Regions from separate parts of the uncultured Zhongshania sp. genome, predicted to be linked through region 1. Evidence: predicted binding sites of a transcription regulator. Region 1 holds the regulator's gene; each other region holds the start of a gene.
What was found. The regulator FliA, encoded in region 1, starts transcription of late flagellar genes. The targets are predictions, from matches to a motif close to TAAAGTTATNNNNNNNNCGGCCGATANCC.
Positions count from the first base shown of each region.

Region 2: AAC007_RS11170 (flagellar protein FlaG) is a predicted target of FliA. The motif match lies at 3,988-4,016, and genes of this name have one in related genera.
Region 3: pomA (flagellar motor protein PomA) is a predicted target of FliA. The motif match lies at 5,193-5,221, and genes of this name have one in related genera.

Region 1 covers NZ_CAXBHN010000026.1:26,307-32,977, reverse strand. The annotation lists gene flhF (flagellar biosynthesis protein FlhF) at 1-473, shown strand, start outside; gene AAC007_RS15600 (MinD/ParA family protein) at 602-1,438, shown strand; gene AAC007_RS15595 (RNA polymerase sigma factor FliA) at 1,435-2,166, shown strand; gene AAC007_RS15590 (DUF2802 domain-containing protein) at 2,231-2,683, shown strand; gene AAC007_RS15585 (MoaD/ThiS family protein) at 3,039-3,317, opposite strand; gene AAC007_RS15580 (hypothetical protein) at 3,323-3,571, opposite strand; TPP riboswitch at 3,656-3,771, shown strand; gene AAC007_RS15575 (TonB-dependent receptor) at 3,822-5,978, shown strand; gene AAC007_RS15570 (YkoF family thiamine/hydroxymethylpyrimidine-binding protein) at 5,988-6,251, shown strand; gene pnuC (nicotinamide riboside transporter PnuC) at 6,244-6,671, shown strand, end outside.
Region 2 covers NZ_CAXBHN010000011.1:103,543-110,213, reverse strand. The annotation lists gene AAC007_RS11190 (sigma-54 dependent transcriptional regulator) at 1-708, opposite strand, end outside; gene fliT (flagellar protein FliT) at 917-1,258, opposite strand; gene fliS (flagellar export chaperone FliS) at 1,336-1,770, opposite strand; gene fliD (flagellar filament capping protein FliD) at 1,871-3,271, opposite strand; gene AAC007_RS11170 (flagellar protein FlaG) at 3,441-3,938, opposite strand; gene AAC007_RS11165 (flagellin) at 4,078-5,472, opposite strand; gene flgL (flagellar hook-associated protein FlgL) at 5,809-6,671, opposite strand, start outside.
Region 3 covers NZ_CAXBHN010000008.1:27,225-33,895, reverse strand. The annotation lists gene AAC007_RS09030 (S-(hydroxymethyl)glutathione dehydrogenase/class III alcohol dehydrogenase) at 1-543, opposite strand, end outside; gene AAC007_RS09025 (LysR substrate-binding domain-containing protein) at 663-1,532, shown strand; gene AAC007_RS09020 (nuclear transport factor 2 family protein) at 1,619-2,002, opposite strand; gene AAC007_RS09015 (hypothetical protein) at 2,386-2,592, shown strand; gene AAC007_RS09010 (transglutaminase domain-containing protein) at 2,658-4,151, opposite strand; gene AAC007_RS09005 (alpha/beta hydrolase) at 4,163-5,077, opposite strand; gene pomA (flagellar motor protein PomA) at 5,310-6,080, shown strand; gene AAC007_RS08995 (flagellar motor protein MotB) at 6,085-6,671, shown strand, end outside.

The sequences.
Region 1 (6,671 bases):
TGGTGTTAATAGACACGGCAGGTATTTCTTTCCGAGATAAACACGGCATTAGCGAGCTGCAAGGTTTGTTGGCTGGTATGCAAGATGTACAAGTTTTTCTAACCTTGCCAGCCGATGCCGAGAATTACGTGCAAAGCGAAATTATTGATGCTTACTCATCACTAAACGCACAGGGTGCGGTATTGAGCCGTATCGACGAGGCCATGCGATTGGGCGGTGCGGTATCTAACTTGATCCAACATCGTTTGCCGCTTGTGTGGTGTGCCAATGGCCCTCGCGTCCCACAGAATTTGTCAGCAGCCGATGCTGGTAAATTAATCAATATGGCCGTGCGCATGGCAAAAGCCTTTGAAGTTCGTCGCAATGGTCAGCAGAGCGCGCCGGAAGAACAGGCTGCGTCAGAGTCAGTGCCTGCGGCTGTTGTCGCGTCGGCAGCTCCTCAGCGCGGATCAGCCCTAAATGTGCGGGTGTAGGCTAGACTGAGTTTAATAGTTAGTGATATTGCGTAGATCAATTGAAAGACGACAGATTTACCATAGAAGAACGATAGTTTGAGAGTCCGCAGCCTGCACGGAGCGGAAAAAAATGTATCGGGAGAGCGATAAAAACAATGAATGCGGTAAAAGTCATAGCGGTCAGTAGTGGTAAAGGTGGTGTTGGTAAAACCAATGTATCAGTAAACTTGGCTTGCCAATTAGCTCGGCGCGGTAATCGAGTATTGCTGATGGACGCTGATTTAGGTCTCGCCAATGTCGATATCATGCTGGGCCTCAAGCCCAAATGGAATTTATCCCACGTGCTCGATGGCAAGTGCTCAATCGAAGATATTTTGCTTCCGGGGCCCGACGGTATCTCAATTATTCCCGCCGCCTCTGGTATCAAGAAAATGGCTGAGTTGGGCAATGATCAACACGCGGCGATTGTTCGCTCGCTAAGCGCGCTTAGCGGCGATTACGACGTGATGATTGTCGACACCGCTGCGGGCATCTCGGACAGCGTTATTACCTTTAGCCGGGCCAGCCAATATGTCTTGGTGGTGGTAACAGACGAACTAACATCGATGGCAGACGCCTACGCCTTGATCAAAGTCATGAACCGCGACGCCGGCATCAAGCGCTTTAAAGTGTTGCGTAATATGGTGAATAGCTACGATCAAGCCCGCGACGGCTTTGAGCGCTTAAACGAAGTTGCGCAGCGCTTCTTAGACGTCACCTTGGAGTACGCTGGGTTTATTCCCCGCGATCCCTATTTAATCAAAGCCGATACTCGCCAGAAAGCCGTCAGTGATTTGTACCCTGGTGCTGAGTCTTCATTGGCGTTCCGGCGTTTAGCTGAAACCGTCGACAAATGGCCAATGCCCACGGGTCCCAGTGGCAATATCGAATTCTTCGTCGACCGTATGTTCTCCAAAGAAGAAACCGCAGGAGCTGCGATGTGAACGGGCACTCCGCCTACTTAAATGTGCAATACGGCAGCCGCGAAGAGCTGGTGACCCGTCATGCGCCTTTGGTTAAGCGAATCGCCTACCACCTCGTGAGTCGCTTACCGGCCAGTGTAGAAGTCGATGACCTTATCCAGGCTGGCATGATTGGCCTGCTGGAAGCGGGAAGCAACTACCAGATGGATAAAGGCGCGAGTTTCGAAACCTTCGCCAGTATTCGTATTCGCGGCGCCATGATTGATCAAATGCGCCACAGCGGCTGGGCGCCGCGCTCGGTTACTCGCCAACTGCGGGAAATGAGCGAAGCAGTCCGCAAAGTCGAAAGTCGGCTGGGGCGGGAAGCCAGTGGCAATGAAATCGCCGAGGAAATGTCGATTTCCCTGGACGAATACCATGAGCTTTTGCGCGATACCAGCTCGGTGCGTTTGTTTAGCCTGGATCAAATGAGCGAAGGCGAGCACGACACAATTGAAGTCGGCGGCGGTGATGACCGCTACGCGCCACTCGAAAATGTATTAGAAGACGATTTTCAAAGCGCGTTGGCCAGTCAGATAAATGCCTTGCCAGAGCGAGAGAAATTAGTGATGGCGCTGTACTACGAGAATGGCCTCAACCTTAAAGAAATAGGTGAGGTCATGGAGGTCAGCGAATCACGGGTGTGCCAAATCCACAGCCAAGCCATCGTCCGCCTAAAAGGCAGGCTAAGCGAGTGGACTGCGGCATAGATCCAGAAACAAAGAATAGCGCTGCAAAACGCGGCAGACTAAGGATTAACAGGAAGAAACGGCAATGACTACTTATGACTATCTTGAATTCCCCATGAAGTTTATTGAATGGTGTCAGAATTTATCAGAGGCGTCGATGCTGGGTTTGGTGCTCAGCTTAGTGGGCATTGGCCTGTTAGTGTATATGCGTAAAGCGCGTCGTAGGGATCAGGCGAGTAGTGAAGCGATGCAAACCCAAAACGCAGATGCCGTAGTGATCGCACTTGAACGCAAAATTGAACTGCAGAATTCCGCCATGGCCATACTCGGCGAGCGGGTTTCTGCGCTGGAAGAATATTTAGAAATGCTCGGTGAGCGCCAGCAACGCAGCGACGCTGACAAAAAAGACAGGCGTTTCTATCAACAAGTGAGCGTAATGGCCGGGCAGGGAGTCGCGGCACCCGAATTAGCCCAGCGCTGCGGCATCACTGCCGGTGAAGCAGATTTGATTATGGCCTTGTCCAAAAAAGCGCATTGAGGGTGCGCTGAGCTGAGCATCTGCGGCGCTATTTTTTAATTATATTTCTTCTGGTATCGATTTTTTCGCCCAGCTGGGCGACCTACTTCTTTTTATGTGAAAAAGAAGTAGGCAAGAAAAGCACACCCCACTCACTCGCCCTTCGGGTTCCCTGCGCGTCGACTAAATTTAATGGTAAAACGCTGCGGAACTCGCTTCGCTCAGACAGTCCTCGCCAGGAGCCTTACCATTAAATCTATTCGATGCTCGGCGAGCTCAAAGGGGTAACTGCGGCACTTCGATTTGGTCCTTTAGACTCACTGAGTGCGTTAGTTTTACTCTGACTCCGAACCTATGATCGCTATAGTCCGACGGATCAGCCGCCGCTCAGCGCTTGAAAAATAAAAAGAGTTCCGTCTTCGGGCACGCGATCTGAAAGCGTTTTTCGGTCAATCACAATGCTGTCGTTAATGCTTAAATTAACATGGCGGCGCAGGGCGCCGCGCTCATCTAGAACATAGTGACTAAAGCCCGGTGCCATCGACTCTACCGCTTGGATAACATTCGCCACTGATCCGGCGGGCACAGTGATTTTTTGATCCTGTAACTGCGGAAAGAATCGAAATAAATGGCGGGTCATTTCAACGCTAGCCATGGCGATTAAGCAAACCTCACGGAATAGACCGGTGGCAAATTATTGGCAAGACACTGCCAGTGCTCGCCACGGTCTTCCGACAGATAGACATTGCCGGTCGTGCTGGCAAAACACACAACATCATCGGCCACGTCTAGTCCGTGCCGTAATACAATGTCGTAGGCATTTTGCTGAGGAAGCCCATCACGAAAGGTTTGCCAGGACTCGCCGCCATCTGTCGTTCGCGCCACAAACAAGCCGCCATCGATTGCCATGCGTTCGGAGTCGGCGACGGCGGGTACCACCCACGCGGTGCGTCCGTCTTTATTATCCGCCGGAATATCTGATATAGTCGCACCCGAAAACCTAAGGGGTGGCTGCGGCCTGAGATGCGGAGGACTTGAACAAGTCTGAACTGCAAACCCTTGAACCTGATCCGGTTAATACCGGCGTAGGAATAGGTGCAGTTTCACATCCTCTTCTAGCGCGTGCCGGGTCTCTTATTTTGTTATTTATGAGAGAACCATGAATCCTTTATTTACCTCAAAACCCACTCTTTGGTCTGTTGGCTTTGCCTGCTTCGTCACAGCGAGCACTGCTTATGCCGCCAGTTCTGACGTCGCCAAACGTGCCATTACACCTGAAGAGGTGGTGGTGACCAGCCAGTTTAGAGATAGCAGTTTGCTGGATTTGGCCGCGACGGTTAGCGTGTTTGATGCCGCCACGATTGAGGCGCGGGGCGCCAATAATATTGAGCAGCTATTAAACCTTGCTCCCAATGTGAATTTTTCTAGCGGCGCCTCGCGCGGGCGTTTCTTTCAGATCCGCGGTATTGGCGAGCGCAGCCAGTTTATTGATCCGGTGAGTCCGTCGGTGGGTTTGATCATTGATGGTATTGATTTCAGTGGTTTGGGCTTGGCTGCTAGCACACTGGATATTGGCCAAGTAGAGGTGTTGCGCGGTCCACAGGGAACCGTCTACGGCGCTAACGCCTTGGCCGGTTTGATCAGTATGAGCAGCAATGCGCCGAGCGCAGATACTTTTTTGAAAGTGTCGGCCGAGGTCGCCGATTACAACGGTAAAACCCTGGGCGTGGTCGCCAGCGGGCCATTGAGTGAACGTCTTGGCTACCGTGTAGCTCTGAAGAATCAGCAGTCCGATGGCTACATCGAGAACGTATTTTTAAATAAAGACGACGTTAATAATATAGATGAGTCTGTGCTGCGCAGTAAGTTGAGATTCGCTGCCAGCGATACTTTGCAGCTAGATTTTAATCTGCTGTATTTGGATGCGGATAATGGCTATGACGCCTTTTCTCTATACCAAAATCGTAAAACCCAATCTGATGAACCCGGCAAAGACAGCCAGGAAACCTTTGCAGGGTCGATTATTACGCAATGGTCTGGTAGTGCATGGTTTAACCTTGAGGCGGTATTGAGTGCAGCTAGCTCTGAATCTGAATACAGCTACGATGAAGACTGGAGCTATGTGGGATTTCATCCTGACGAGTACGTCTCGACCGATAGCTATTTGCGGGATAGAAACAATATCACTGCCGATGTTCGGTTTATCTCAAACGACGCATCTATGCTGTTTAACGGAAGCACCAGTTGGGTGGTTGGCGCGTATATACGTGAGGAAGATGTAGATCTGGATCGCAATGCTAACTTCAGCAGCGAATTTAACACTGAGAACCATGCCGTTTATGGCCAGCTACAAACGGCGTTAAACGACAAGCTGAGTTTAGTGACTGGCTTGCGTTTTGAGCAGCGCAATGCCGATTACAGCGACTCCTTGGCGGTGAGCTCAGATAAAGACGAGGACCTGTGGGGTGGTAACCTGACCTTGGAATACCGTCACACCGACAGCACGCTGTTCTATGGAACCATCTCTCGCGGCTATAAGGCGGGCGGGGTGAACGGTCGAATTATTTCTGCGTCTGCGAGCAACTCGGATATTACTCCCGATCTGTTTGAATTCGATACCGAGAGCATGATCAATTACGAAGTCGGCGTAAAAGGGGCTTGGTTAGACCGCCGCTTACAAGCCCAGGTGGCGGTGTTTTATCAGGACCGCAGCGATGTGCAGGCAAAACAATCCATTTTTGACCCTGCTAATTTCTCCTTCGATGATTTTCTTGCCAATGCGGCGGGCGGCGAAACCACGGGTCTTGAAGTGGAATTAAATTACCTTGCCAGTGACTCCTTGCGCTTCTTTGCGGCAGCAGGTGTGCTGAGTGCGGAGTTTGAGGATTTTGTCAGCAAATCCCACGTTAACGCCAAAGATGACAACAACGGCGTTCCTTTATCGCCAGTAAACTTAGGTGGCAGGGAAGTGGCTCATGCACCTAATTACCAATTCTTTGTGGGCAGTGAAGTGTCGTTGATGCCTAACCTAGTCTTGCGGCTTGAAGTAGAAGGCAAGGACGAGTTCTATTTCTCTAACAGCCACAATGAAAAATCTAGCCACTATGAATTGTTTAATGCGCGTCTAACGTACTACGCCAGCAACTGGGATGTGTCTGTGTGGGGCCGCAATTTGACAGATAAAGACTACGAAACCCGTGGTTTTTACTTTAGTAATGCCTTTGGCAATAACCCGGCCAATGGTTATGCGCCTGAGGCCTACTATCAGTTTGGCGATCCAAGAGTGTTTGGCGTGTCTGCAAACTACACCTTTTAAGGAGATGACATGAAGCTTTCTGTTGAAATAAGCATGTACCCGCTTAAAGATGAATTTATTCCCGCGATCCAGAATTTTATTGATCGCCTGAATACCCATCCGGCTTTGAAGGTGCTGACCAATACCATGAGTACGCAGGTGTTTGGTGATTACGACGTGGTTATGGATGTATTAAAAAAAGAAATACGTTTGTCTTACGAACAATTTGGCCGCGCTATTTTTGTCTGCAAGTTTATCGATGGCGATTTAAGCCCAGTGGCCAGCGATGTTTGACGAGCAGTTTGCGAGTGCGATAACGGGTGCGCTCGCGGCCATGTCCTGGTGGGAGCTTGGCGCGGTAGCGCTGGCTCTTGCTTATCTGATACTTGCTATGCGGGAAAATAGCCTTTGCTGGTATGCCGCGTTTATTAGCACCTCAATTTACATCTTTCTGTTCTGGGATGTGAGCTTGCTAATGGAGTCAGCACTGCAGATTTTCTATTTGGCGATGGCGGTGTATGGCTGGTGGCAGTGGCGCAAAGGCAGTGAGGGGCAGGAGTTGCAAATTCACTGCTGGTCGCTGCGAACCCATCTGTTGGTTTTTAGTGCAGTAGGCGTGTTAACGCTGGTGTTTGGTTATGTGCTCTCCAACAACACCCACGCCGAGTTGCCGTATTTGGATTCCTTTACTACCTGGGGTGCGGTGGTCACAAC
Region 2 (6,671 bases), on a different contig from region 1:
CTCGCGAATATTGCCAGGCCAGCCATACAATTTTAGGGCGCGCATCGCGCTTGAAGAGAAGCGCGGCGTACGCATACCTTTGGCTTCTAATTTTTCCATAAAGATCGACATCAATGTTGCCACGTCTTCGGTGTGCTCTCTTAGCGCCGGTACCTCGATGGGGAATACATCTAAACGATAAAATAAATCCTGACGGAAGGTGCCCGCCTCGACCATTTGTTCAAGGTTGCGGTGAGTCGCAGCCAAAATACGGACATTGCATTTTTTGGTTTCGTTGCTTCCAACCCGCTCAAAGCAGCGCTCTTGCAATACCCGCAGCAGCTTAACCTGCATAGGTAGGCTCATATCGCCGATTTCGTCTAGAAACAATGTGCCGCCCTCTGCGAGCTCAAAACGGCCCTGGCGCGTAGCTATGGCGCCAGTGAAAGCACCCTTTTCGTGACCAAACAGCTCACTTTCTAACAGGTCGGCTGGAATAGCACCACAGTTAACCGGGATAAAGGCTTTTCCTGCCCGTGAAGATGCTTCATGAATACGACGGGCTACAACTTCTTTGCCGCTACCAGATTCGCCACGAATTAGTACTAAAGTGTCAAAGCTCGATACCTGAGAAATCAACTCATCAAGATCGCGCATTGCTTTTGACTCCAAGGACTTTTTGGCAATTAAATCATAACCATCTGAGATTAATTTTTTATTCTGTTGCATTGAAATCTCACTCATTCAATGAAAGTAGCGCACAACAGTTGTACCTATATATTCGTTTGTTGTGACGGCTTAGATAACGATGAGGAAATCTCGCCACATCGCCAATAGGGCTATTGTGCAGAATTTACGGGAGGGAAGAGAATACGTGAATGTCCTAGGTTCTATAACGCGATACGACACAAACTAGAGTGGGTAGCTTGTGCAGATCCTAGGTATTGCTTAAATAACGTCCTACATTGCGGATATTGCGGCAGGACTGATTGGCCTCGTGAGCCAAGCTACCACGTTGGCGATACAGCATTTCACTCACAAGCTGATCAACGGCTAGAATATTTTCTATTGCACTGGCAACATCACTGCTCTCTGCTGGGGAGCAAGGCGTTGCAAAAAACTCATCCATAAGCACTCGGCGCCGTCGCTGCTCGCTAAGTGCGGCCAGCCAGTCATTGCTCTCTGCCAGCTCTCTTATATACTCGGTAAGCTCCACAAGCGCTTGTAGGCTGTGCTGTCTAGCGGTCAATGCGGTGCTTATATTTGCTATATTATTCATTAGTCACCTTAGAGATGCCCCACCCGCAGTCTGCGCACCGCGGACAGAGCAAAAACCTACACCTAAAAGAAATACCGTTACATTGTGAGCGCCGCTAAACTCTCGCCCTTGCCACTATTTTGTAAACCGTCGGGAATGGCATCCCATGCTTCTTTCAATTCACGTAACAAGGACGAGACTTCGTCTAAACCGGTAACGTCGTTATTGATGTTTGCCAGCAAGAGACGACGATTCATATAGTCGTATAAGCTCTCTAAGTTATCGCTCATTTTAGCGTCAATATTATGATCTAAGCTCATTCGCAAACCGTCGATGATAGACATAGTACGATTTACTGCATTTATCTTCTGAGGCACTTCGTGGCGCTGCATATGACCTTTGGCAATTGCAAGCCGATCAAGCGCACCATCCATTAACAGTTGAATTAAGCGGTGTGGACTCGCCGCCGACACCCTAGATTGGGCCCCTACTGATGCGTATGCTTGAGTCGCTCTACCTGCTGAATAACTCATATTCTTTCCTCTTGATAAGCCCCTTTGCTTATCCTAATTGACGACTTTTCAGCGGATTTCTTTAGTCTTTTATCAAGGTACTTATACGTATAAAGACGGCCTATTTACCATTTTTAAACACAGTACCCGGCAAGTTTGCCAGCTGCTGAGTGAGAAAGTCGCCGGTTGAATTAAGCTGCCCCAGCAGGCTATCTAGTGCGCTAAACTGAGCTTGGTAGCGGGCTTCGATTCCCACGATACGGGCATCCAAGGCTTCTCTTTGCTCGTTAATCCGCTTGACCTGACTGGTAAGGCCGTCAGTACGATTCGTTAAAATGCCGCCGCTTGCAGTGAGGTCGCCAATTAAACTATCGAGACGAACTGCATAGCCAGATTCGCTAGAAAATATTCCGCTTAATTTGTCAAAATCGGAGGCGACGACCTCAGCAAACACCGTGGTGTCGATAACCAACTTGTTCTTATCGCCGGTGGTGATGCCTATTTCCGCTAGCGAGTCGAGCTCAGTTCCCAAGCCGCTCACTATCGTTCCCATTTCTTGGCGCAATTGATTGGCTACGCTGCGCGTTGCTGAATCGCCCTGCAATAATCCCGCGGTTTTAGATTCTGGGTTGTAGGCAGTCAGGTCATTTATGGTGGTCATCAGGGTATTATAATTGTTTACAAAACCCTCAATCGCACTCTTAACCGATTTAGTATCTACTTGCACTTTAAGGCTAAAGCTTTCACCTGGCACTGCTTTTTTGAGGTCTAAACTTACGCCTTCGATCATGCCTTCAATTTTGGTATCCGCGCTGGTTTTGGTGAAACCGTCAACGATGACAATAGAATCTAAGGCCTCTGCTTTCTCAACCATTGAACTAACTTGTGAACCTAGATTGGTATCGTAGGCGAGCTGGCTCAAGTCACCACTAGCTCCGGCGGTGACAGAAATATTAATAGCATTCTCAACACCGGTTTTTGTGGAGGAAAATACCAAGTGGGCGCCGTCTTGATCATTAATAATTGACGCGCTTACACCACTGTTCCCCGCTGCGGAATTTACCGCGTCACGTATTTCCGCCAAGCTATCCGCACCCTCGGCGACAGCGACTGAAAATGATTCACCATTGATAGTGAAGTTTAACTCGCCACTGCCGACACTGGTGGCGCTATCGGTATACGCTTGCGACGCTATTTTATGGCTTGTCGCCAATTGTTCTACTTTAACTGAATAGGTGCCAGGCGCTGCTGTTGCGGTGGTCGTTGCGGAAAACACCGTGGGATCGCCAACGGTCGCACTACGCTTGGTAAAGCTTTCAGGGTTTTTAAGTGTACTGAGGCTAGCTTTGAAGTTTGTTAGGGCAGATTTAAGGGACCCAAACGCCGATAGACGCGCCTGAATTAATGATTCCTTGGAGTTTAATCGTGTTTCCACTGGGCTGCGTTCGGCAGCAACAAGCTGTGAGACGATACTATTAATATCGAGCCCTGAACCAATTCCCGATGCGGTTAAAGATGCCATATCATTTACCTACCCGCTTTTAGCAACAATATATTATGAAGAGATACTGCCGCTTCGCTATAATCACATGTACTTACTAACATGCAATATAAGCTGCTTTGTGTTTTAAAAAGCCTTAAGCTCAAATCTACATGTCCTATTCGGCTTTACTATGCAGATATCACGCCAATCAGGCTTGGTCTTCAATTAAGCTGCCCGTCCCCTCAATAAAAACCCGCGCAATATTGAGAAGCTCCTCCGGTGGTATCTGCCGAATGACTTCGCCAGACTCAGCGTGAATTACTTTCAAAATTGTACGTCCCGTGTCTTCATCTATCGAAAACTCTAGGTCTCGCTCGCGATCTTTAAGTATTTCATTGAGCTTTGCTACCGCTTGTTCGGTACGCTCTATATTGCCCGGCGAGCTCAATTCCGTCGCCAAGGCCGCCGCCATACGACTCATCTCTGAGGACTGATTCGCCTCGGAGCTTTTATCTGCGGTCGGCTTATTAGCAGCAGAGAGCGGCAATTTGGCGCCGACATCTGCGCCCTTGGGCAAAGAACTGCCGCCCTGAAACTGACTAGACGCGGCCGCTACCTGACCAACAGTCATCGTACTGTTCGCCGTTCTAACAGGCGCTTTGACTAAGCTACTCGCGACTGCTTGGGTATGTAAACTAGTATCCATAACGTAACCTTTCACCCTTTCAAACAGCTATTCGGAAAACACGAATAGGGCCTATTGGCCCTTAAGTCTCTCCCTTTAACTCCCTTTCCGGGCCGAAAATCCCGCGCTCACTGAGCGCGGGAAGTCATCGGGTTGTTGCTTATTGCAGCAGACTTAAGGCAGCCTGTGGAAGCGAGTTAGCCTGGGCTAGGATGGCGGTGCCAGCCTGTTGCAGGATTTGCGCTTTAGTCAGGTTTGCCGTTTCAGCAGCGAAGTCAGCGTCCAGAATCCGACCACGTGATGCAGACAGGTTTTCAGAGATTGTCTGCAAGTTAGTGATCGTTGATTCAAAGCGGTTTTGAACTGCACCGAACTCGCTGCGCAGTGTACTTACCGAATTAAGCGCTGAGTCGATACGCTGTATCGCGTCATTCGAGTTTGCTACCGAAGATACTGATACCGAAGACAAAGTCGTTGTGTCTTTAGCAACGGTGCCGTCAGCTACCCCGATGGTAGTGCCGCCTACAACTGTGATGGTGTCTGAAGATGACAAGGTCACTGAGCCGTAGCTTGTGTCGTCACCCACACCGCCAACTGCACTAGTTTCGTCAAGGGCAATTTCACGACCATCTGCGGAGGTGAAGATAACATCTGTACCCGATACCGAAGCTGTTACACCAGTTTCAACCGATTTCTGGTTAACTGTGTTGACGAAGGAGTTGATATCAACAGCGGTAGATACGTCAGTGGCTGCGTCGAACACGTCTACACCGTTGATGGTCAGGGCGTATGTATTACCAGACGCGCCACCGATAGCGCTGAAGGCTAGAGTGCTCTCGTTGGTTGCCGTTGCGCTCAAGCCAAATACACCGGCTGAGTTAATCGCATCGGCTTTAGCGAATGCGCTCGCTGCGGTTTGGCCAGCGCCATTACCTGCTGTAGACGCGTCGATTACCACTGCATCACCATCTCCCACTGCAATACTCAAGGTATTGGCTGGAAGTGCATCTGATGTAGCTATACCAGTTGCGCTAGCAATCTGACCGATCTGGTTAGATTTAACACCTGTGGCTAAGTTAACGCTGATGGTTTCACCGACGTTGGCACCTACTTGGAAGCTGGCGCTGCCGAAGCTACCGTCGAGAAGTTTGGTTCCGTTAAAGGAAGTTTGGCTGCCGATACGGTCGATCTCAGCTAGACGTTGCTGTACTTCTGAGTCCAGTGCCGCGCGGTCTGAGGCAGAGTATGTTGAGTTAGCTGACTGAACCGCTAGCTCGCGAATACGCTGTAAGTTGTTAGTAATTTCGTCGATGGCCGCTTCACCAGTTTGGGCTAGTGAGATACCGTCGTTGGCATTACGAACCGCTTGGTTCAAACCGTTGATTTGGGTTGTGAAGCGTGTAGTGATCGCCAAACCAGCCGCATCATCTTTCGCGCTATTGATACGCAGGCCAGTAGAAAGGCGCTGCAATGAAGTGTTCAATGTTTCTTGCGACTTTTGCAGGTTACGCTGTGCATTCAGTGACGCAACATTGGTGTTGATACTTAGGGCCATGGTAAATCTCCTTTCCACTCTATGCGGTATAAAGACTAAGTGTCTTTGATTAAGCACCAGCCCGATTGGCTGTATTTTGCTTTCACCCCATATAACGGAGATTTCAGGGAGATCTTTAAGTTTATTTAGTAAGTAGATGTACGCACTTGGATCCGTAATGCCCTTCGTAAATCAAGGATTTATGCGGTTTTCGCCGGAAAAATCGCACGCTTTAGCAATATCGACCTAAGATTTTAAAACTAAAATTAAAGTGCTATTAAAAGTTGCTTGAGGAAGAGTACAAAGGAAGGGAAGTATTTGATGCCAGCTCGAATCCTTCGAACCAGCATCGAGGGTTTAGATGTAATTAAATAACGATAAGCCCTGGGTCTTAGCAAATGCCTGTTGGGCAGCCTGCAATGCCGCCTGCTGCTGGCTAAATCTAGAGATTGCTTCAGCGTAGTCTAAATCGTTAATCAAACTCAGGTTTTCAGATATTTGCAAACTGGCACCTGAATTTATATCAGTTTGACGCTGCAAGGACTCCATTCTCGCGCCAATACTGGACTGCTTCTGTATAAGATGGTCAATGGCACGGTCAAAACTGCTAAGGGCAGTGTTTATTTCATTGTGCTGATCGGCTCGTTCAGTCGGGTTTTTACGTGGCGTTTCTAGAGACAGCGCTAGCGCCTCGACCATAGAAAACAGATCTTGCCGCTTTGAGGGCGCAAGCGTGAATTCATCTCCTGCTGCCGGCGTGCCTTTTATACTCACCGACATACCCGCGACTTGGATGTCGCCACCACTGAGGTAGTCGCCGGAATCGATAACCGCACCGCCACTATCCAAAATATCGTATTGGGTTTCACTATTAAAACGAACACTCACCGTGTCGTGGCTGAATGCTTGGACGTTTGCAACGCTGCCAGCATTAATAATGCCGGTTCCGGTATTGCCATCGGCGGCACTGGCGATAAATTGGCCATTGCCGTTGAGAATACTCATATACACATCAGAGCCGGGATCACCGTCCGCCATGCGACGTGAGGGTCCAATCTGCAATTGGCGCTGGCCATCGTCTCCGTTGTAGCTATAGCCATTAGCGGTTTTTGAGAATGGTGCACTGCCCTCTTGGTATCCCGCAAAAATGAAATGGCCGCTACTGTCTTTGGTATTGGCATATGCCAGTAAATTATCTAATTGCTGGCGGAGCTCAGAGG
Region 3 (6,671 bases), on a different contig from region 1:
ACCCATGCCGGTGGTAACACCGCAGCCGAGTAGGCAGACTTCTTCAAGCGGCGCACTGGGGTTCACTTTTGCCAGTGATATCTCTGGTAGCACGGTGTACTCCGAGAACGTGGAGCAGCCCATATAGTGAAAGATGGCTTGTCCGTCTTTGTAAAACCGCGTAGTGCCGTCTGGCATAAGCCCTTTACCCTGGGTTTCGCGAATTTTCTGGCAGAGGTTGGTTTTTCCTGACAGGCAAAATTTGCACTCGCCGCATTCGGGGGTGTAAAGCGGAATTACGTGGTCGCCAACTGCCACGCTGGTCACACCTTCGCCGACCTGTTCAACAATACCGCCGCCTTCATGGCCGAGAATGGCAGGGAAAATACCCTCTGGATCATCGCCCGACAAGGTAAATGCGTCTGTGTGGCATACGCCGGTGGCGACGATGCGGACAAGCACCTCGCCTGCCTTGGGTAGCATGACGTCGACTTCTTCAATTTTTAATGGCTGGCCGGGACCCCAGGCCACAGCGGCTTTAGATTTTATAAATTGGTCTGACATGAAGTCGCTCCGAGAGATGGTTAGGTGATAATGATTGTAGAGAACGGCCTTGATTGTAATTGTTTCCTCATTGTGTGTAATGTTCATTATATGTAAAAGACTTTTACGAGGCGGTAATAATGTCGGAATGGAATGGGATTAGTGAATTTGTCGCGGTAGCGGAAACCGCGAGTTTTACGGCGGCGGCAAAACGTCTTCGCCTTTCTGTGGCGCAGATAAGTAGACAGGTCGCTAGCTTGGAGGCGCGTCTCAAGGTGAAGTTGCTTTATCGCACCACCCGTAAAGTTGCGCTCACTGAAGCGGGTGCTGTTTATTTTCGACACTGTAGCCATGCCCTGGAGGGTTTGCTAGACGCAGAAAGAGCGGTATCCGATCTGCAGGCCACGCCTCAGGGTAAGATAAAACTTACCGCACCGATTACCTTTGGTGAGGAGCGGGTCATGCCGTTGATCAATGATTTTATGGCGCTAAATCCTCAGTTAGAGGTTGAGTGTTTGCTATCAAATCAATTGGTGGATATTTTGGCTGACGGCTATGATCTGGCAATTCGCCTGGGTCACTTGCAGGATTCGAGCATGATTGCGCGAAAACTGTCTGCGCGGCGGCGCCATGTTTGCGCCGCTCCTGACTATATAAGTCGTTTTGGTGTGCCGCATACAGTATCAGAATTAGATCAGCATGAATGTTTGGTGGGCGGGTCAGGGTACTGGCGTTTCATGGAGAGTGGAAAAGCGCGAAGCATTAAAGTGTCGGGTCGAATTCAGTGCAATAGCGCTTACGCCTTAGTTGATGCCGCGCTCAAGGGCTTGGGCTTAATCCAGGTGCCGGACTACTATGTTCAAGATCATATCAAACAAGGGCGCTTATTGATGGCCTTGGATTTTTATCAGGAACCAGAAGAAGGTATTTGGGCCTTGTATCCTTTTAATCGTCAGCTGTCACCCAAGATTAAAAGTCTGGTGGATTACCTGGCGGAACACATGGGGTGAGAAACGTATAACGGATAAAGCCCGCGGAAATTTTCTTACCCCGAATCTGTTGAGCGATTTGTGCGAGAAATTTGTTTGCTCTACTTTTATAAACTCTCAAGCATTTCGCGCATCTTGTCCTTCACTAAATTGATCGCTTTGTATGGGCGGAGCATCACTTTAAAATCGGCGATCTTGCCGTCGTGATCCCAGCGGATCATGTCCACGCCATTGACCTGCACACCATCGACATCGACCATAAATTCCAGGATGGCATTTTTGCCATCGGCGACCTCGCGCACGTAGTGAAAACTGTCGTTGAGAAGGACGTGGAATGCGGCGCTGAGGTACATCTTGGTGACCTCTTTGCCGACTTGTGGGGTGTATACTACAGGTGAATGGAATGTCGCGTTGTCGGCGAGGATATCGTCAAGCATGGCGATATCGCGGGTGGTAATAGCGTGGTGCCAGTCGGCGAGTTGATTAGGCATTCGGGTATCTCTGTCAGATTATTATTGTCCAAGCATAGCAGACACTCATATTAGCGGTGATCACGATACGTGTTTTGTGGTCGCGCTCTCCACCTCTAAGTTTCTTGCGCAGCCGTGGCTCTGGTCGCAGGTCGTACGCAATTTATTGGCAGCTGCGATGCTGTCGTGATTGCCTCATCGGGTAGTTTGGTAAACTAAACGACCCTCTAGTGCCGGGGCGTGTGATAAGAAATCCCATGTTTTTTGATTTTTTTGTGTTTTGTCACAATACATTAATACGAATGTCACAATTCGACACGATAATTACTCCGTTAAGGGCCCTCGTGCAGTGCGTGTAGGTTGCCGCAAGATTGATTAGCTGCCTAAGGGCGACGGAGTAGGTAATGAGTGTAAATAGTTTTGTACGTGTAATGATGCTGGCAGTGGTTGCAGTGGCCGCAGCGCCGATGAGTGCAGTGGCTGATGAGCCGGTGCAATTGATTGAAGAAGTGACTGTTGTTGGTGCGGTTCGCGCTGGCGCTGTTGAGGTCGCGGATATTGATGTGGCTAGTGATCAAACACTGCAAGAAATGCCGGTTGCTTACGAATAAGTCTGGCTTTTAGAAAATCAGTTTTACCCCCACTTTTTGGTCTTTTGTCAGGAGGCGCTGTGCATTCAGCGTCTCCTGATTTGTATTGCTGATGCGATAAGTATTTTATGTAACTGTTCGTTAATTTTTAGAATGTCACTTTGATCGCCATTACTCAGGCCCAGCGCGATATAGCCAGCGGTAAAGTCCCCCAAGCCACTGTCGAAGCTCTCCCATTTACTGCCTGTCCATGCCTGCACCCACGCGTGAGGCACAAACACGTATTTGCGCCCCAAAAATCGTTCGTTGTTATAGGCCAATCCAAATACCACTCTGGTGGGTATGTTCGCAGCTCGGGCGAGGGTAGCTAGTAATAAGGCGTGCTCAGTGCAATCGCCCTGCTGACTATTAAATGCCTCTAAGGCAGTTGCATAGCCGGAGTAGCTGGGTTCGTCGCTCATATGTCGGGTCACAAAACGCGTGAGGCGCTGCATCTGCCCGCTGGGGTCGGAATCTTGATCTGGTAGCAGTTCTGCGACTAGATTTTTGAATATCGGGTTCTGCGCGGGCAGCCAGTAATTGTCCTTGAGTGCGGTATTCAGATCGTCGTCGCTGGGTGACGATTCTGTTCCGCAGTCGCCGCAGACGACAAGCTCTGTACCCTCCGGGCTAACAGCTACGCTCTGCTCGTAAGTGGTGGGCGGCTGCAAATCAAAATCACCACTTAAGTGATAGCGTATTTTTCCCTGCAGGGCGCTATCACTAATGCGATAGGGCGATTGTATGAGCTGCCGGTAGACATGGGTGTTTGGTATAAAGTCAGCTGTCGCGCAGGCGCGGTCACAGCTCGCAAATAGAACGTCTCCGCCGTTTGAGTGGCTGCGCTCTGTTAGTGGGTAAAAGTGTGCGTCAGTGAAAATATCACTAGTCTTGCTGCTTTCGCCGATCGCGGTGGCTTTTTGTATATGCCATGCATAAGCGGGGTTGGCTGAGTCGGTATAGGCTTTGATTGTTAGACTGATCTTGTCGAAGCTGCGGGTACTAAAATTCCAACTGTAATACGTCAGGAGCGCATCGCGCGGCTCGTGCTTTAGCAGGGCCAGTCGAAGGCCTTCCGGTAGATAGAAAGGCTCCGGAATGGCATATTTCTCCGCCTTGGCGTCTTGTTTTAGCGTTACCACAAGCGTATTTCCGCTCACCTTTGCGTTCATTTGGTGGTTGGCGGTTTCCGAGGTCATGGTTTTACTTAGCGAAATAGCCTTGCCGTCAATCGACTCTTGATAGCTCAGAATCGTACTGATTTTACGGTCGCGGGTTCCGGGTTGGCTCAAGGTGAGCGCCAGAGTTTCTGTGCTGTTGATGCGCTCGCTATTAAGTTCTCTCCGAATATGACGATATCCCATCTTATGGTCCCGAAGGCTGACAGTTTGCCATTGATCCCTAAGGAGGCTGCTTAGCTCAGCGGATTTTACTGCGGCTGACGGTGGGGTAGAGGCGCAGGATGCCAGCAGGATCGCACTAATTAACATCGCTATCTGGCTAGCCGGCCAGTGCGTGTTGGCTTTTGAATGAGTAAGCACCTGCAATATCTTCACGGTTGACTACTTAGCAGTTGCTGTTCACGTAGCCAGGCATAGCTTTTGGCAACAACTTGCTGGCAGTCCTCCTGTAAGGCCATGTGTCCCGTGCCGGTGATGACACCGTGGCTAACATGCTGGGAAACCCTGGCGATATTACGGGCAAAATCCTTGGGTTTGTGAAGGTAGGAGTGCTCCGCACGCAAGACCAGGGTCGGAACCGTAATATGGCGCAAAGCTTGCCATGGCGAATAGGTGTGTTGAAAGTTGTGGGCTTCCCATTCGCGACCGTAGCGCAGGGTAAAGCTGCCATCGTCTTGCTCGACTAGGCCCGCTTGTGCGTAATCGTCGAACGCCGCGTCAGAAAATCGCCGGTAGGCCGACTTTTCTCGGTGATAGTTGATGAATGCTTCGCGGCTTTCCCAGTGTGTTTTTCTGCGTAGGGTACTTTTTACAAGCTTCATTTGGCCCATCAACGTGGTGGGCGCGATTGTCGCAATCTTGGGCATGATGCGGCCTGGAATAGCAGCGGGATCGAACATTAACAAGGCTTTAAACAAATCCGGTCGTTTGGCAGCGGCCAAGGCGCTTACCGTGCCGCCGATTGAGTGGCCCATGGCGATAACTGGGCCTTTATGTTGGCTTACGCGCCGGTGGTCGAGAAAGGCAATTAAATCGTCGGCGTGTTGGCGCCATGTGAAGCCGCGCGACGGAGGCTCTTGGTTCCATGCGCCCCGGTTCTCAAGCCCGATAAGGCTAAAGTCACGCTTAAAGTGGTCGAGGAAAAATCGGTAACTCCCTATCGGGAAGCCATTAGCTGCGGAGAAATGCAGTGTGTCGCTATTTGACTCAGATTCGAGCCAGCGTGCAGGCCCGCGGCCAAAATCGAGGAGGTGGTGAGTAAGCATGGTGTGGGGCAGTGAACTCATATTGTGTATTGCGCAAGCATACCATGTAGAAAAGTGCCACGTGCAATGTCAGTTCGCGAGTTTACTTGGGCGGCGGAAATAGAAATTTGGTGTGCGCTATCAGGGTATTCTCTTATACAGAGAGTGCGACTTCGGCCGTTAAGTGGGTTACGTATGAGGGCAATAGTCGACGAAGTGTTTTCGTCAGCTGACATTATGCCCAGCTAGGTAAACAAGGCATTGGAGAAGTCCGTTGGATATCGCAACTCTTTTAGGCATGTTGGGCGCGCTGGGTGTCATTGTCGTGGCAATTTTAATCGGCGGCAGCGCGAGTGGGTTTATTGATGCGCCAAGTCTGTTGATTGTGGTTGGTGGTGGCTTACTCGCCAATTTGGTGAAGTTTCCACTGGACCAAACCTTGGGCGCGTTCAAGGTGGCGTCCCGCGCATTTGTCCACAAGACAACAAGCTCTGAAGCCTTGATTGCTCAGTGCATGGAAATGGCTGGTGTGGCCCGTAAAGAGGGCTTGCTTGGTCTAGAGTCGCTTGAAATTAGTAATGAATTCTTGAATAAGGGCGTGCAAATGGCAATTGATGGCCACGACCCAGAATTTGTGCGCCGAGTGCTAAACAAAGAAATAAATTTGGCCATTGAACGTCATGAGATGGGCGAGTCCGTGTTTAAGGGCTTTGGCGAATCCGCTCCCGCTATGGGTATGATCGGTACTCTCGTGGGCCTGGTGCAGATGATGTCGAATATGTCTGATCCCAAAGCGATAGGGCCCGCCATGGCGGTTGCCTTGCTAACTACCCTTTACGGCGCTGTTCTGGCTAATGTTGTCGCTCTTCCGATTGCTGAAAAGCTGGCGTTCAGAACATCTGAGGAGCGTCGCAATCGTCATCTCATACTTGAAGCGGTTGACGGTATTCAAGAGGGTATTAATCCTCGGGTTCTTGAGTCCCTGCTGTCCACTTACTTGCCAGACAATAAGCGCGAGCCTGATAAAAAGGCGGAGGAGGCGTAAGTAAGTGGATGATGCACATGTTAAAAAGCCTGACGCGGGTGCGCCAGCGTGGGTACTTACTTTCGCTGACTTGATGTCTTTGCTCTTGGCATTCTTTGTGTTGCTGTTTTCGTTCTCGGAAATGGATAAGCAAAAATTTAAAGAATTGTCTGGTTCGATGAAAGACGCGTTTGGTGTGCAGCGCGAGGTGCCGGCGTTTAAGCCGCCAATTGGTACCAGCATGATAGCGCGGGACTTCACTCCCGGCACGGTGAGGCCGACTGCAGAGAATCAAGTACGCCAAGAAGCTATGCGCGAAATGACGGATTTTGTGTCGGTCGAAGCCGATGACCAAATGTTAGATGACCTTGAAAAGGTGAAAGCGCATCTGCAATTGGAGATTAGTGAAGGTCTCGTCGAAGTTGAGAACGATGGCAATAAAGTGATTATTATTCGAATTCGTGAAAGAGGGTCATTCCCGTCTGGTAAGGCGGATCTTTCGCCAGGATTTGACGCGGTTATTGTTAAATTTGGCAACGTCTTGGATGATATTTCTGGTCAAATTGTGGTGGCGGGCCACACAGACAACCGTCCAATTCATACCGATAGATT